DNA from 4 places in the Nonomuraea rosea genome. Region 3 is predicted to be linked to each of the others. Evidence: riboswitches for the same ligand, from Rfam matches in the RefSeq annotation. Region 3 holds a riboswitch; each other region holds the start of a gene.
What was found. A riboswitch is a leader RNA that binds a small molecule or an ion and turns the genes downstream of it on or off. The one in region 3 is predicted to bind cyclic di-AMP.
Positions count from the first base shown of each region.

Region 1: another riboswitch for cyclic di-AMP. It lies ahead of ABEA43_RS19430 (C40 family peptidase); the one in region 3 lies ahead of ABEA43_RS17600 (hypothetical protein).
Region 2: another riboswitch for cyclic di-AMP. It lies ahead of ABEA43_RS14875 (CHAP domain-containing protein); the one in region 3 lies ahead of ABEA43_RS17600 (hypothetical protein).
Region 4: another riboswitch for cyclic di-AMP. It lies ahead of ABEA43_RS12390 (C40 family peptidase); the one in region 3 lies ahead of ABEA43_RS17600 (hypothetical protein).

Region 1 is NZ_BAABDQ010000007.1:225,748-229,571, forward strand. It holds gene ABEA43_RS19420 (LysR family transcriptional regulator) at 1-843, opposite strand, end outside; gene ABEA43_RS19425 (class I SAM-dependent methyltransferase) at 914-1,603, shown strand; cyclic di-AMP (ydaO/yuaA leader) riboswitch at 1,892-2,054, shown strand; gene ABEA43_RS19430 (C40 family peptidase) at 2,257-2,676, shown strand; gene ABEA43_RS19435 (gluzincin family metallopeptidase) at 3,373-3,824, shown strand, end outside.
Region 2 is NZ_BAABDQ010000005.1:248,779-252,602, reverse strand. It holds gene ABEA43_RS14885 (aldo/keto reductase) at 1-90, shown strand, start outside; gene ABEA43_RS14880 (Gfo/Idh/MocA family protein) at 110-1,063, shown strand; cyclic di-AMP (ydaO/yuaA leader) riboswitch at 1,181-1,317, shown strand; gene ABEA43_RS14875 (CHAP domain-containing protein) at 1,330-2,040, shown strand; gene ABEA43_RS14870 (ABC transporter ATP-binding protein) at 2,142-3,824, opposite strand, start outside.
Region 3 is NZ_BAABDQ010000006.1:238,132-241,955, forward strand. It holds gene ABEA43_RS17595 (alpha/beta fold hydrolase) at 1-741, opposite strand, end outside; gene ABEA43_RS17600 (hypothetical protein) at 785-1,543, opposite strand; cyclic di-AMP (ydaO/yuaA leader) riboswitch at 1,732-1,867, opposite strand; gene ABEA43_RS17605 (DUF5302 domain-containing protein) at 2,035-2,235, opposite strand; gene ABEA43_RS17610 (MDR family MFS transporter) at 2,284-3,735, opposite strand; gene ABEA43_RS17615 (PadR family transcriptional regulator) at 3,792-3,824, shown strand, end outside.
Region 4 is NZ_BAABDQ010000004.1:298,030-301,853, reverse strand. It holds gene ABEA43_RS12400 (RDD family protein) at 1-230, opposite strand, end outside; gene ABEA43_RS12395 (amino-acid N-acetyltransferase) at 316-897, opposite strand; cyclic di-AMP (ydaO/yuaA leader) riboswitch at 1,171-1,322, shown strand; gene ABEA43_RS12390 (C40 family peptidase) at 1,415-2,371, shown strand; gene ABEA43_RS12385 (LuxR C-terminal-related transcriptional regulator) at 2,393-2,605, opposite strand; gene ABEA43_RS12380 (cytochrome P450) at 2,913-3,824, shown strand, end outside.

The DNA.
Region 1 (3,824 bases), on a different contig from region 3:
CGCGCGGCCGTCCGGGGGCAGGGCGGCGGCGAGGACCGCGCGGGAGGGCAGCGGCGGCGAGGGCCGCAGGAGTCGGATGTCGGGCCGGGCGGACGAATGCCCGGCGATCGACGGATACAACATGATCCCCACGCCCGCCGCCACCAGCCCCTGCCTGCCGTTCCAGTCGTCGCAGAAGTGGCTGATCCGGGGCGCGCGCCCCAGCGCGCTCGTGAGCTGCGAGACGGGCCCGAGGCAGTCGGGATGCGTGCCGTCGATCCACGGCTCGTCGGCCAGGTCCCGCAGGCGCACCCGATCCCCCTGGGCGAGCGGATGCGCGGCGGACAGCGCGACCAGCAGCTCGTCCTCGTGCAACGGCGTCACCGAGATCCCCGGTGCGCTCGCGTCGTCCCAGGCGGTCAGCAGGGCGATGTCGGTCTCCCCGTCCAGCAGCGCCGCGCACGCGTCGTGGGCGCCGGACCGCACCGTCATCGACAGCTCCACCCCCGGATGGCTGGCCGCGAACGTGCGGAAGCGTTCGGGAAGGTAGCGCGTCGCGGCGCTGGGGAAGGCGGACACCCGCACCCGTCCCGCCTCCGCGCCGGCGAAGGCCCGCAACCGGGTCTCGAACAGCCGCATCCCCTTGAGCACCTCGTCCGCCTGCTCCAGCGCCGCCCGCCCCGCGTCGGTGGGCCGCACGCCGCGCGGCAGCCGCTCGAACAGCCTGACCCCCGTGTGCCGCTCCAGCATGGCGATCTGACGGGAGACCGCGGGCTGGGTCATCGACAGCTCCTCGGCCGCCGCCGAGAACGAGCCGAGCCGGCCCACCTCCGCCAGCACTTTGAGCGACCAGATCTCAAGCATGCGCCCAGCTTATGGATTCCATGCCGAACCTGCAGTGGTGCTGATACGTCTCCTTCGCCATCCTCGAAATATGACGACAAAGGACTACGACAGATGGCTAGATGAGGTGCTCCAAGGCACCGGGCGGCGCGTGCTGGACGCCGGTTGCGGGCGCGGCGAGCTGGCCGCCGAGCTGACGCGGCGGGGTCACGCGGTCACCGCGATCGACGTCTCGGAGGCGGCCGTCGCGGCGGCCAGGGCGTCGGGGGTGCCCGCGCGGCTGGCCGATCTCGCCGATTACTACGACGACGAGCCGTTCGACGCGGTCGTCATGTCGTTGTCGCTGCATCACATGCACCCGCTTGGAACCGTGCTCGGCCGCGCGTCCGAGCTGCTGGGGGAGGGTGGGGTGCTGGTGCTGGACGAGTTCGCGTGGGACTGGGCGGACGCGGCGGCGGCCGCCTGGTTCTACGATGCGGCGTCGTTGCTGGCCGCCGGCGGGCTGGCGGACTTCCCGCGCGAGGCCGGCAGGGACCCGGCCGAGCGGTGGCGGGAGGCGCACGAGGATCACGCGACGGGCGCGGCCATGCTGGCCGCCGTCGCCGAGCGGTTCGAGGTGCGGGACGTGCGGCGGGAGCCGTACTTGTCTCGATATATCAGCGGAAAGCTGACAAACGGCAGCACAGAGCTCGTGAACGAGCTGTGGCGCATCGAACGGGAACGTATCGCCTCCGGCGCCCTCCCGCCCACGGGACTCAGGCTCACGGCGGTACGCCTGTGACGAAAGGGACATTTGGGACCTGACAAGCGGGTGTATCAGGAAGTGTGAGCAGGGTCACATTTAGATAACGGAACCTGGTGTTCCAGCAGGGGTTCCCGCTCTGACTGACACCTGTATCTGATCTTTACAACCTGAGTCCCGCTTTGCTGATCCTTGACCTTTCGGCGTAGCTTCTGGCGTCGCGGCGAACACGCCATGTTGCCGCGAACCCGCGTCGGTCCCTCCCGACGTGAGACAGATAGAAATCCGTCGGTCGCCGTCGATATCCCCATTTCGACACATCAATCAGGCGGCGGCCTGCCGAGTCCGTGCAGCCAGGAGCACGGAGCCGGGGACCCAGCGATCCCAATTCCCCAGGGATCAGGGGTGAATCGGCGCGCCAATCGCGCCGTAGGGCGACTTCCAGGCCCGAATCCGTCAGCTAACCCGGTAGGCGTTCGTGGAAGACACAAGGAGAAATCCTGTCTACCTCCCTGCACAACCCCCGTCTGTCCCGCCTTGCCCTTAGTGGCGTAGCGCTCACCATGACCGTGACGGCCGGAGGTTTGGTCCTCCATGCCCCCACGGCTCAGGCGGCGACGAGGAGCGAATCGGTCGGAACTTTCCCGGTCAAGGCGGCGACCACCGCCGTGACCTCGACCGCTGTGACCTCCGTGACCTCGAAGAGGACCACGGCCGCCCGGCAACGGGCCGCCAAGGTCGCTCGCCAGCAGGCGAAGGCCCGCAGGGCCGTCGCCGTGGCCAAGAGCCAGATCGGTGATCCGTACAGGTACGGAGGCACCGGGCCTGGTTCGTTCGACTGCTCCGGTCTCGTCCAGTATTCCTGGAAGAAGGCCGGAGTCAGGCTCCCGCGCGTGGCGAGCAGCCAGTTCGCACGCACCAGGAACAAGGTCTCGTGGCGCAAGCTCAAGCCCGGCGATCTGATGTTCTTCAGCGGGCTCGGCCATGTGGGCATGTACGTCGGCAAGGGCAAGATGATCCATTCGCCACGGACAGGCGAACGGGTGCGCATTGACAAGCTGGGCGGGTGGCGCAAGTCGTCGTTCGTCGGCGCAGTCCGTCCCGGCATGTGATTCCGCCCCGCCCGGTTATCCGGGCGGGGCGTTCGCGCTTTTTATTTTTTACGGCGGATTTTATTTTTTTACGGCGGAGCCAAGGGCGCGCCAATCACCGCACGTGGTCCGCGCCTCCAGGGAGACGCCCGCTGACCGGTGCCCATGATCCGCCGCAACGCCGCCCACTGGGCCAAGACCTGCACAGCCGCTGGGCCAAGACCCGCCCGCTGGGCCAAGACCCGCCCGCTGGGCCAAGACCCGCCCGCTGGGCCAAGACCCGCACAGCCGCTGGCAGCCAGCTGGCGTCCCAGCGGCTTCGCAGGAACGCTCGCCACCGCCCCCACGGTCGCCCAGCTCCGCCATCGTCCGGCCAAGGTGGCAACGGCCACGCCCGCAGCGCAGGGCGGCTTGCAGTCCGGCACGCGGGCGGCCTGCGGAGTGTGGGCTGCGGCGAGCGACATCAACAAGGTGGCAACGGCCACGTCCGCAGCGCGGCGGCCTGCAGCCCGTCACGCGGGCGGCCTTGGAGCCCGGGCCGCGGCGAGCGTCGTCAACTGGGTGCTCTGGCTGATCGTGAGCGGCGATCGGAGGGCGATCATGGCCCGCGTGGCGGCCAGCCGGCGACGATCCCGAGTGACGACCCTCGACCGTCGGTGGTGACGGATCGGGCGAGGGCGGCTGGGTAGTCGTCCTGGGCGGCTACGATCGGGCAGCGTGTCGGGGCGGGTGAGCAGGCGAGGGTTGGTGGCCTGCCTGGCGTTGCTCGCCTTCGCGGCCCCCTCCTCGGCTCCCGAGCCCCCCGACCTCCCTCCCGCACTACGGGACCTGTGGCGTGAAGGCGTGGTCGTCGCGCGGGGCGCGCGGTCCGTCGTCATCGGGCACCATGCGGGCCAGAGCTCGCTCGACGACCTGGCGCGCAGGGCCGACGAGGCCGGGCGGCGGGTCGCCGCCGTGCTGGGCCGGCCGGTGCGTCCGCTGATCGTCGTACCGGACTCCACCCGGGAGGCCGCCGGGCTGGCCGGGGCGGCGCGGGTCGACGGGCTGGCCGCCGTGGCGGATCACGGGCGGGTGATCGTCGTTCCCGAGTTCTTCGCCATGCTCAACTCCACGGGCAAGGACGTGGTCCTGACCCACGAGCTCACCCATGTCGCTGCGGGTACCGATCA
Region 2 (3,824 bases), on a different contig from region 3:
ATCCTCGACGCCGAGGACATGGCCGCCATCGGCGCCCTGAACAGGGGGCTGCGCATCGGGCCCGACCCCGACACGTTCAACATGACGTGATGGGTCTACGCTCTCCGGCGTGCGGGATTTCGGCTGGGGAATAGCGGCTACGGGCACCATCGCCCGTAAGGTGGGCGCGGCCATCGCGGCGGAGCCCGGCATGCGGGTGGCCGCCGTCGGCTCCAGGAACCTGGGCAGGGCCCAGGCGCTGGCCGGCACGCTGGGCGCGGATTCGGCGTACGACTCCTACGAGCGTCTGTGCGCCGATCCTGCCGTGGACGCCGTCTACGTGGCCACGCCGCACACCCAGCACCTCCAGGTGGCCGAGGCCGCCATCGCCGCGGGTAAAGCCGTGCTCTGCGAGAAGCCGCTGGCCGCGATCGTGGACGACGCCGAGAAGATGGTGCGCCTGGCACGGGAGGCAGGCGTGTTCCTGATGGAAGCCATGTGGATGCGGTTCAATCCGCTCATCCGGCTCATCGCGGCCGACCCGCGCTTCGGCGACCTCCGCTCCGTGCAGGCCTCCTTCGGCTTCGCCGCCCCCTACGACCCCGCGCACCGCCTGTGGGCGCCAGAGCTGGGCGGCGGGGCTCTGCTCGACCTGGGGATCTACCCGTTCGGCCTGGCGCAGCTCCTGCTGGGGATGCCCTCGGGGCTGCGTGTCACCGGCGCTCTGGCGCCCAACGGCGTGGACGCGGAGGCGGGCGGCGTCCTGCTCTACCCCGGTGGCGTAAAGGCCCTGGTGGAGGTCTCATTGCTCGGGAATTACCCGAACGATGCCCGTGTTGTGGGTACGCAGATGCGGGCGGACATCCAGGCGCCGTTCTGGGCGCCGCAGCGGATCCTCCTCACCGGGCCCTCCATGGAGCCGGAAGAGCATGTGCTCGATCCGGCCGACAACGGATACGCCGGCGAGATCCGCGAAGTCCGTGCCGCGACGGCCGAAGGCAGGACCGAATCCTCGATCATGCCACTTGACGAATCCCTTGCCATGATGGGGCTTCTGGCCGACGCTCGCAGGCAACTCGCCTAGCTGGGCTTTTATGGATTTGTAATCCTCTTGCCTCATGTATTACCTTATGGGGCATCTCGTGGCATACGTCCGGTTTGTCCGGCGATGTCCAACCATCGCACGACACATCACAGGATCGTCCTGTGACCGCTGAATTCGCCTTCGGGCGGAACCGGGGACCCAGTCCTTTGGGGTGAATCGGCACTTCGGTGCCGTAGGGCAGCTTCCACGCCCGAACCCGTCAGCTAACCCGGTAAGCGGCATGGAAGCAAGGAGTAACCCCCTCGATGGCGAAGCACCGTTTCACTGCTGCCCCGAAGATCCAGATCGCCCGCGCCCTCCTCGGCGCCACCATCGCCGCGTCGGCTCTCGGCGCCCACACCATGACGGCCAGCGCCGACACCGCGACCGGCGTCGCCGCGGCCACCGCCGCGCGCCACCCGGACTCCGCCATCGCCGCCCACGAGGCCGGCGCCAAGGGCGGCAATGCCGCGGAGACCAAGGTCAACGTCACCGCCGACCAGGTCCTGGCCTTCGCCAAGGCTCAGGTCGGCACCTCCGAGAACGCCGCCGGCGGCGGCACCAAGTTCCAGCAGTGGTACGCCGGTTCGCAGCGTGCCGCCGAGACCGTCGCCCGTGACGGCGGAAGCAGGACCGCGTACCTGAACGCCGCCTGGTGCTCGATGTTCGTCTCCTGGGTCGGTGAGCAGACCGGCGCCCGCCCGCAGGTCGGCTGGGACGCCTACACCGTCGCCCACGCCAAGTGGTTCAAGGCCAACCACCGCTTCGGCGCCCTGGCCAAGCCCGGCGCCGTGGTCTTCTTCTCCTGGAGCGGCGGCAAGGACCTCAGCGACATCCAGCACGTCGGGTTCGTCGTGAAGGACAACCAGGACGGCACCATCTCGACGGTCGAGGGCAACACCGGCAACGGCAAGGTCGAAGAGCGCGTCCGTCCGAAGTCCCAGGTCGTGGGCTACGGCTACCCGCAGTACGCCTGATCGGCCACCGGCAGGCTCCTTGCCTTCCATGACAGCGAGCGCGCGCCCCGCCCCGGGGCGCGCGCTCGCTGCGTTTTCTGGAAAGCCTCGCCCATGGGTGCTCACCGGTGGGCGAGGCTTTCGCGCTGGATGGCGTACAGGTCGGCGTAGCGCCCGGGGCGGGCGAGCAGCTCGTCGTGGGTGCCCTGCTGGACGATGCGGCCGCGGTCCAGCACGACGATCAGGTCGGCCATCCGCACGGTGGGGAAACGGTGGGTGATCAGCAGGGTGACGGCGGCTCCCCGGGCGGCGCGGCGGGCGGCCTGGGCGTAGCGGGCGAAGACGGCCCTCTCCGCGGGCGCGTCCAGGGACGCGGTCGGCTCGTCCAGCACCAGCAGCAGCGGCCCGGCTCGCATCGAGGCCCTGGCCAGGGCCAGCTTCTGCCACTGGCCGCCGGACAGCTCGACGCCGGCGGCGAAGGTGCCGCCCAGCTCGGAGTCCAGGCCGCGGGGCAGGCCCGCGACCAGCTCCGTGCCGCCCGCCTGCTCCAGTGCCCTCGCCACGGCGGCCCGGTCCGTCAGGCGGGGCAGGTCGCCGATGCCGACGGTCTCCGCGGCGGTCAGCTCGAAGCGCACCAGGTCCTGGAACACCGCGCTGATCCTGGCCCGCCAGCGTTCCGGGGGGAGTTTGTGCAGCGGTGTGCCGTCCAGCAGGATCTCGCCCCGGTCGGGCCGGTAGAGGCCGCAGAGCAGCTTGGCCAGGGTGGTCTTGCCGGAGCCGTGCGCTCCAACCAGCGCCACGGTGGCTCCGGCCGGCAGGTGCAGGCTGACGTCGCGCAGGACCGGCCGGTCCGTGCCCGGATAGGCGAAGGACACCTCCCGCAGGGTGATCCCGTCCCGAAGCCACTCAGGCGGCTCGTACGGCGCAGGCCCGCACCGCGCAGGCTCGGGGCCCGTGGGGTCGGGGCCCGTGGGGTCGGGGCCCGTGGGGTCGGGGCCCGTGGGGTCGGGGCCCGTGGGCTCGGGGCCCGTGGGCTCGGGGCCCGTGGGGTCGGGGCCCGTGGGGTCGGGTCTCCGGGCCGGGGTGCGGGGCGGGGCGGAGGTTCGGGTGCGGGCGTAGGTGCGGAGCCAGGCCAGGCGGGTGGCGGCGCGCAGGCCCGCGGCGACCGAGCCGAGGTGGAAGGCCAGCCGGGAGGCCTGGGTGACGAACTGCACGCCGACCGTGGCCACCAGCACGACGTCCCCCGCCGTGGCGAGCCCCCGCCGGGCCAGCCAGGCCGTGCAGCCGAGCGTGGCCACGTATCCGGTGATGAACACCGCGCCCCCGCAGAACGTACGCAGCGCCGCGCGCGTCCTGGCCCGCGACAGCCCGGCCGACACCTCCTCCCAGCGGTCCCCGGCCATCGATTCCAGCGCCGGGGCGGCGCCGCAGAGCCGTACCTCCTTGGCCGTCTCGGGGGCGGTGACGGACTCGGACAGGTGCTGCTCCAGCCGGGTGGCCTCAGCGGTGCGTTCGGTCGCGGCGTCGATGCGGGCGGCGGCCCCGCGGCGTACCAGCAGCGAGGGCAGCACGGCCACGCCCAGCAGCAGCGGGAGCAGCGGATGGACGGCGGCCAGCAGCGCCACCCCGACGGCGATCTGCACGCCGTGCTCCACTGCCAGGGCGACCGCCCAGACCGCGAAGTACAGCTGCCGGCTCTGTTCGCGCAGCACCTGCAGCTTGTCCAGGTAGGCGGGCCGCTCCAGGTGCTCGACGGTGGGCACGCCGGAGGTCAGGGTGAGGATCTCCTCCTGCACGGCCAGGCC
Region 3 (3,824 bases):
GGCCGCCGCCGTGGCCCGGCCGCCCGCGATCGGGACGAGCTGGTCGGCCTCCCCGTGCAGGACCAGGGTGGGCACGGCCACGCCGGCCAGCATCGCCGTACGGTCGCCCGAGGCCATGATGGCGGCCAGCTGCCTGGCGGTGCCCGCCGGGTCGAAGCACCGGTCGTAGGCCAGCCCGGCCAGCGCGGAGATCCGCTCGTGGTCCAGGTCGTAGCCGGGTGAGCCGATGATGGACCAGGTCTTCACCGCCTGCGCCAGCACGGCCGCGCGGTCGGCGGGCGGCCTGGTCATCAGCACGGCGGTCGCGGCCTCGGTCGGCGGGGCGATCGACGGGCCGGGGGTGGACATGATCGAGGTCAGGGTCAGCACGCGTGCCGGATGCCGGATGGCGAGCGTCTGGGCGACCATCCCGCCCATGGAGGCGCCCACCACGTGCGCGGCCGGCCAGCCGAGGGCGTCCATCAGCGCGGCGGCGTCGTCCGCCAGGTCGTCCAGCAGATACGACGACGGCGCCCCCGTCGTGGGGACGCCTGCGTCGTGGAAGTGCGTGGACAGGCCGGCGTCGCGGTTGTCGAACCGTACGACGTGGTGTCCCTGCTCGGCCAGGAGCTCGCAGAGCTCTTCGTCCCAGTGGATGAGCTGGGCTCCGAGGCCCATGATGAGCAGCAGGGGCCGCCCTGCCGGTGAGCCGAAGCTCTCGTAGGCGATTTCGATGCCGTTTACGGCTACGCGGGTGGTCACGAGAACCAGAATGACATTCTGGTTCCGGTCAGTAAAGCTTCGCTCAGTGCATCCGGGACCTGAGGAGGGTGCGGATGCGCTCGCCGCCGAGCACCACGCCGCCGCCCGCCGCCGCCAGGGCGCCGGCCAGGATGGTGGTGCCCACGGTGTCGTCCGACTCCTCGCCGGACTCCGTGGCCTTGGAGTCGCCCTTGGTGAGCCAGCCGTCCGCGTTCTCGTCGGCCGGGACGGACCTGCCGCCCTGGGCGGGCTCATCGGCCTTCGGGGGCGTGGCCGGGCTGCTGTCGCGCTCGGACCAGGCGCCGGTCGAGAAGGCGACGGGGTAGTTCTTCTTGCCCACGCCCTCGCCCCACTTGGTGATGACGTAGTCGACCTCGATGTGGCCCTCGCCGCCGACGCCGTCCACGCCGAGCGTGCTGGAGTTGAACCGGCCGCCGGTCAGCTCGGCGAAGGTCTTGGCGTCGAGGTCCAGCATGACGCCGCGGTTGGAGGGCTCGCCCGGGCCGCGGTCGCCGACGAAGAAGGGCATTCTCTTGCCCTTGTAGACCACGTAACCCTCGGTCAGCAGCGGCCAGCTCGGGCTGGCGGCCAGACCTTTCTGCATGGGCTTGCCGCTGGCGGGCAGCCCGGTGTCACCGGCGCGGCCGGAGGAGTCGTCCCAGAAGTACGACGCCGTGGTCGAGCCCTTGAGCATGACGCGGTCCGTGTCGGAGTCGGCGTGGGCCGCGGTGCCGGCGATGGTCAGCGCGCCGACGGCGGAGGCAGTGAGCAGGACGAGGGCACGCAGGCCAGATCGAGACATGAAGAATTGAAGTCCTTCGCGAGGGGACAGGGGGAATGCGCTCGCTAGGAAAAGGCGCAGCAGAGCAGGACGCCTGGCGAAATCGCTACGCGAGAGCGCGGAAAGAGCCGGGGGGAATGCGGTCGCTCAGCGGGCGGCCGGCACTACTCTGTCTGGGGGTATGACGCGTTCTTGCATGGCGGTGAAAGGTGTCCTCTCCATCTCGCCTACCGGGTTAGCTGACGGGTTCGGGCGTGGAGATGCCCTACCGACACGAGGTCGGACTCACCCCAATTGCAATGGGTCCCCGGTTCCCGACGGATCGGGATTCGGCGCCAGCCGGCTGGTCCCTCCTGGGTAAGGTCCACGCCACCGGCTGGTAACGGTTCAACACTGTAACCACGAATTCCGGACAAACGCAAACACATCGTCATGAATCGGGCGAAGATCTACCTAGCCAGGTAAAGAGAAAAGGGGGCACGGCGTTGCCGTACCCCCTGCTGATTCCAGCCTCAGCCGCCGCTCTTGCGCCTGAACGGTCTTTTACTCGCAGCTGGACCGTGCGCCCCGTGGATCTTCGATGGGTCGCCGCCCCTGCCACCAGCGTCCGCACCGGCGGACTGGTTGCGCTTGCGATCCAGCGCCTCCCGGAACTTGCGCTTCATCTCGTCCTCGGGAGTTTCGTCGATTTCCGGCTCCGGTGTTTCAGCCATGAGGACCTCCGTGGTCTTGGGGACAATCACAGCTTCGCACGACGCCGGTTATGACGCGAAACCGGCCTCGACCTTGCTCTGCGGCGTGGCGGGGATCTCCAGCCGCCTGCCCGGCATCGCGACCAGCGCCAACAGCGCGATCAAGGCCCCCACGACCCCGAGCGACGGGATGACCGCGGCCGCCGCGGAGGCGTGCGCGGCGGCCAGGCCGTGCACGGGGGCCTCCGCGGTGACGGTCGAGGTGTAGAGGGTGCCGCCCACGGCCAGCGCGACCGAGCCGCCGATCTGCCGGAAGAAGGTGAGGTTCGCCGAGGCGGTGCCGATGTACTGCGGCTCGACCGACTGCTGGGCGGCCACCGTGAGCCCCGACAGCATCGGGCCCATCCCGAGCCCCAGCAGGAACATCCAGACCGCCAGGGCCACGCCGCCGGTGTCCAGGGTCAGGTTCAGGCAGAGCAGGGCTCCGGCGGCGAGCAGGAACGGCGCGCCGACCAGCCACGGCTTGTAGACCTTGGTCCTGGACATGAGCGCGCCCATGAGGACACTGCCCGCCACCATCGCCAGCATCATCGGGTAGATCCGCAGCCCGGACTCGGTGGCGCTGACCCCCAGGGCCTCCTGGAAGTAGCGCGGCAGGAAGACGACTCCGGCGTACATGCAGAAGGCCGTGCTGAACGAGGTCAGGTTCACCAGGGTGTACGTGCGGCTGCCGAACAGGTGCAAAGGCATGATCGGACTGGCCGCCCGCCGCTCGACCAGCACGAACACCACCAGCAGCGCCAGCGCGAGCACGATCGGCCCAGCCACGGCCGCGTCGGTCCAGGTGTGGCCGTCGATCCCCTTCTCCGTCAGCCCCAGCAGCAGCGCGCTGATGGCCACGGTGAACACCGCGATGCCCGCGTAGTCGGGCCGGCCGCCGCCCACGCCCGGCCTCCGCGGCAGTCGCAGCGCCACGATCGCGATAAGGATCACGCCGAGCGGCACGTTCACGTAGAAGGCCCACCGCCAGCTCGCATGGTCGGTGAACAACCCGCCGAGGAACGGCCCCGCCAGGTACGTCAGCCCCATCACGCCGCCGAGCGCGCCCTGGACGCGGGCCCCGTTCGAGCCGGCCGGGAACATCTCCATCACCAGCGCGATCGACAGCGGCAGCAGGGCGCCCGCGCCGAGCCCCTGGATCGCGCGGAACGCGATGAGCTGCACCATGTCCTGCGCCACCCCGCACAGCGCCGAGCCCGCCACGAACACCACCATCCCGACGAGCAGCAGGGGCTTTCTGCCGTGCTGGTCGGACAGCCTGCCGTAGAGCGGCACGGTCACCGTGGAGGTGAGCAGGTAGGCCGTCACCACCCAGGTGTAAAGGGTGGTGCCGCCCAGCTCGGTCGTGATGCGCGGCAGCGCCGTGCCGACGATCGTCTGGTCGAGCATCGCCAGGAACATCCCGCCGAGCACGGCCATGAGCACAAGCCCGTTGCCTCGCGGCTTCATGTCAGTAGTCACCTGTGAAGAGTCACCTGTAAGCTCTGACATGTCAAGTCTTCGGTATGCTGGCGGACATGTCCCTGCGGATCGCGTTGCTCGGGTTGCTG
Region 4 (3,824 bases), on a different contig from region 3:
CCCTGCTGACCGTATTGAGGCTGCTGACCTTGCTGCTGCTGCTGCCCGTATCCAGGCTGCTGCTGGCCATAGCCCTGCTGACCGTATGGGGGCTGCTGCCCGTAGGCATCGTCCGCCCGGTAGCCGACCACAGTGACGTCGGGGTCGGGCTCGCCGGGGCGGCGGCCCGTGCCAGGCGCTGGGTTCTCGCCGGATTCGTCCTGTGGATACGGCGGCTGTCCGGTGCTCACCGTGTCACCTCGCTTCGAGTGCGCATGTGGCACGTGTCAGGACACATGCCTGTGCTGCCCAACGTATCGACATAGGTATCAACAATCACCTTTCCATGTGGTCAAGGTCCGCGTCACCCGATGTCAGATGCAGCAGCATGCGGGTGTTGCCCAGGGTGTTCGGCTTCACGTGCTCCAAGTCGAGGAACTCAGCCACACCCTCGTCGTACGAGGCCAGCAGTTCGGCGTAGACCTCGGGCGAGACCGGCGTGCCCTGGATGGGACGGAAACCGTGTCTCGCGAAGAAATCGACCTCAAAAGTCAGACAGAATACACGTCGCAGCCCCAGATCCTTCGCCTGCTGTATCAGCGCCGCGACGATCCGGCGGCCGACGCCCAGCTTGCGGCACGCGGGATCCACCGCGACCGTGCGGACCTCGGCGAGGTCCTCCCAGAGCACGTGGAGCGCGCCGCAGCCGACGACCTGCCCGTCCAGCTCGGCCACCCAGAACTCCTGTACGTCCTCGTACAGCGTCACCGTGGCCTTCTCCAGGAGCCGCGGTCCCGCGCCCGCGTAGGTGTCCACCAGGCGCCTGACCGTCCGCACATCGGGCGTGCGGGCACGCCGGACCACCACCGCGCTCTCCGGCCCAGGTCCGGGCTCCGTCAGTTCGGCCACCTGCTCCATGGCTCTCCAGAGTACAGATCTCATTACGGCTCAGCCCTAACACCCACGTCTCGGCCCATCCTGTTACATCACGTGGCCAGTTGGGCACGGAGGCAGCGCGTTCCTGCGTTCGGCAGATGCAAGGGCAAAGAGGACATAAAGTCGGTTCCGTACGGGAGCGCACGAGATCACCTTGTGACCCTTCAGTTGCGAAACCTCTACAGACTTGGCAGTTCTGGTTGAGCAGGAACCCGGAGTGCATTAGTGTCCAGCGACGATGTTCCCTGTCTATCGCCCGGGAACACGCCCAATTCCCGCAAGGGGAGCCGGGGACCCGCCGGTGGCGCCCTCCAATCGCCACCATTGGGGTGAATCCGAGTCTCTCGGTAGGGCTGCTCCGGCCCGAACCCGTCAGCTAACCCGGTAGGCGTCTTACGAGAGGAGCTGGTTGGTGAAGCGCACGCTCGATCGCGGGGGGAAGTCGGCGGGCAAACACGCCCGCCCGCCAGAACGCGCCCGGCACCCACATCGCCTAGGTGTGGTAAGTCTCACAATCGCCGCGCTGCTGTTCGCCATCCCCGTCGGTTCGGCGTCCGCGGACCCCAAGCCGTCGCTCAACGACATGGCCAAGCAGGTCGAGAAGCTGCACACCGAGATCGAGACGCTGACCGAGCAGTACAACGGCCAGCGGGAGCGGCTCAAGACCGCGAAGAAGGCCTCGGAGTCCGCGCAGAAGACGCTGACCACCAGCGAGGCCGAGGTGACCGCCAAGCGGGCCAAGGCCGTCATGCTCGCCCAGAACGCCTACATCACCGGCGGCATGGGCAAGGCGCTCGCGTTCACCGGCGCCGACGACCCCGATGCCTTCCTCGACCAGGCCGCCACCACGTACGCGCTCGAACAGCAGCAGGGCCAGGAGCTCAACCAGCTCACCAAGGCCATGGACGCCGCCACGCGCGCCAGGGCCGGCGCCAAGACGCGCATCGACGAGGTCCAGAAGATCGTCACCGAGCTCGAGACCAAGCGCGACAAGATCACCACGCTGGTCACCAAGGTCGAGAGCAACCTGTTCAAGCGGGCACTGGGCGAGGCGGGCCGTCCCGGCACCCGCGCCGTGCGCGTCAACCTGCCGATCGTCGGCGGCGGCAAGGCCGCGCAGGCCGCGCGCTGGGCGCTCGGCCAGCAGCTCAAGCCCTACGTCTGGGGCGCGGAAGGCCCGAACTCGTTCGACTGCTCCGGCCTGGTCATGGCCGCCTTCCAGCGGGTCGGCATCTCGCTCCCGCACTACACGGGCGACCAGTGGACGGCGGGCAGGCACATCTCGCGCTCCGAGCTGCGTGCCGGCGACCTCGTGTTCTTCTACAGCGACCTGCACCACGTCGGTATCTACCTGGGTGGCGGCATGATGGTGCACGCCCCCCAGACAGGCGACGTGGTACGGATCGCCTCGATCGAGCGGCGCCCGTTCGCCGGCGCGGTACGCATCGCCGACTGAGCCCCGTCTCGAAACCCGTCGCTAGATCAGCTGGCGGCGGGCCGCCCATGCGACCGCCTCGATCGCCGTGGACACCCCGATGCGATCGCAGATGCCCCGTAACCTCCGGCGTACAGTGCGCCCGCTGATATCCAGACGTCTGCCCACCCGATCAACCGTGACTCCCTTAGCCAGCTCCGCCAGCAACGCCAAATCGGCATGGCTCAGCTCAACGCCTTCAGTGAGCAAATCCATCGGGAGCCCTCCCCCCCAACAGCAGAACTCGGACCGCACAGATGGGCCAAGGCCGCTCCTCGCAGACGGTAAACGCATCCTGGAAAGGTCGTCAAGCGTGACAATCGCTGCTCTTGACGATCGCTATTGACATGATCCGCTATATATGACGTACTCGCCATATGTCGGGACACCTTGGTAAGCCATGAGCGATCCCATTGATCCTCCCGGCGTTCCCGATCCATCAGCAATGAGCCCGGCGGACGTTCTGGGTTTTGATCCGTTCGATCCGGATTTTCTGCGCGAACCATACGCCCGATATAGCGAGATGAGCGCACTCGGCGCGATCTTCAAAACGCGCGGCGGACTGTTCGTCGCGACCACTCACGAGCTCTGCACGGTGCTGCTGCGCGACCCGCGATTCGGCCGAGGAACCGATCCGCTGGACACGGAATCCGCAGGTCAGCCGGTGGAATCGTTCCTATGGATGGACCCGCCCGACCACACCAGGCTGCGGGCGCTGGTCAGCAGGGCCTTCACCCCGCGCATGCTCGAACGCCTCCGCCCGCGCGTCGAGGCGATCACCGCCGAGCTGATCGCGGAGCTGCCGGACGAGGCCGACCTGGTTTCCGGTTTCGCCTACCCGTTGCCCGTCATGGTGATCAGCGAGTTGCTCGGCGTCCCCAAGGAGGACCATGAGCGCTTCCGCGGATGGAGCGAGACGCTCGCCCGCAGCCTTGACCCCATGCTTACAGATGAGCTCATATCGGAAACCGGGCGGGCCAGAAGGGAATTTCGCGACTACTTCCGTGACCTCCTGGAGCTCCGGCGTGAGCGTCCCGGCGACGACCTCCTGAGCGCCCTCGGGCAAGTCGGGGAGCTCACCGAGGCCGAGTTGCTCGCCACATGCGTGCTGCTGCTCGTGGCCGGACACGAGACGACCGTCAACCTCATCGGCAACGGCGTGCTCCATCTGGCCGGGCACGGCCTGCTGGCCCAGGCCGCGGAACGGCCACGGCAGGTGGTCGAGGAGGTGCTCAGGTACGACCCGCCGGTGCAGCTCACGTCCAGGAACGCGCTGGAGGACACGGAGCTGGGCGGCGTACCGCTGCCGAAGGGCACGCCCGTGCTCGCGCTGATAGGCGCGGCCAATCGCGACCCGGCGGTCTTCCCCGATCCCGCACGCTTCGACGTGACCCGCGATCCCGGCCGGCACCTCGCCTTCGGCCTCGGGATCCAC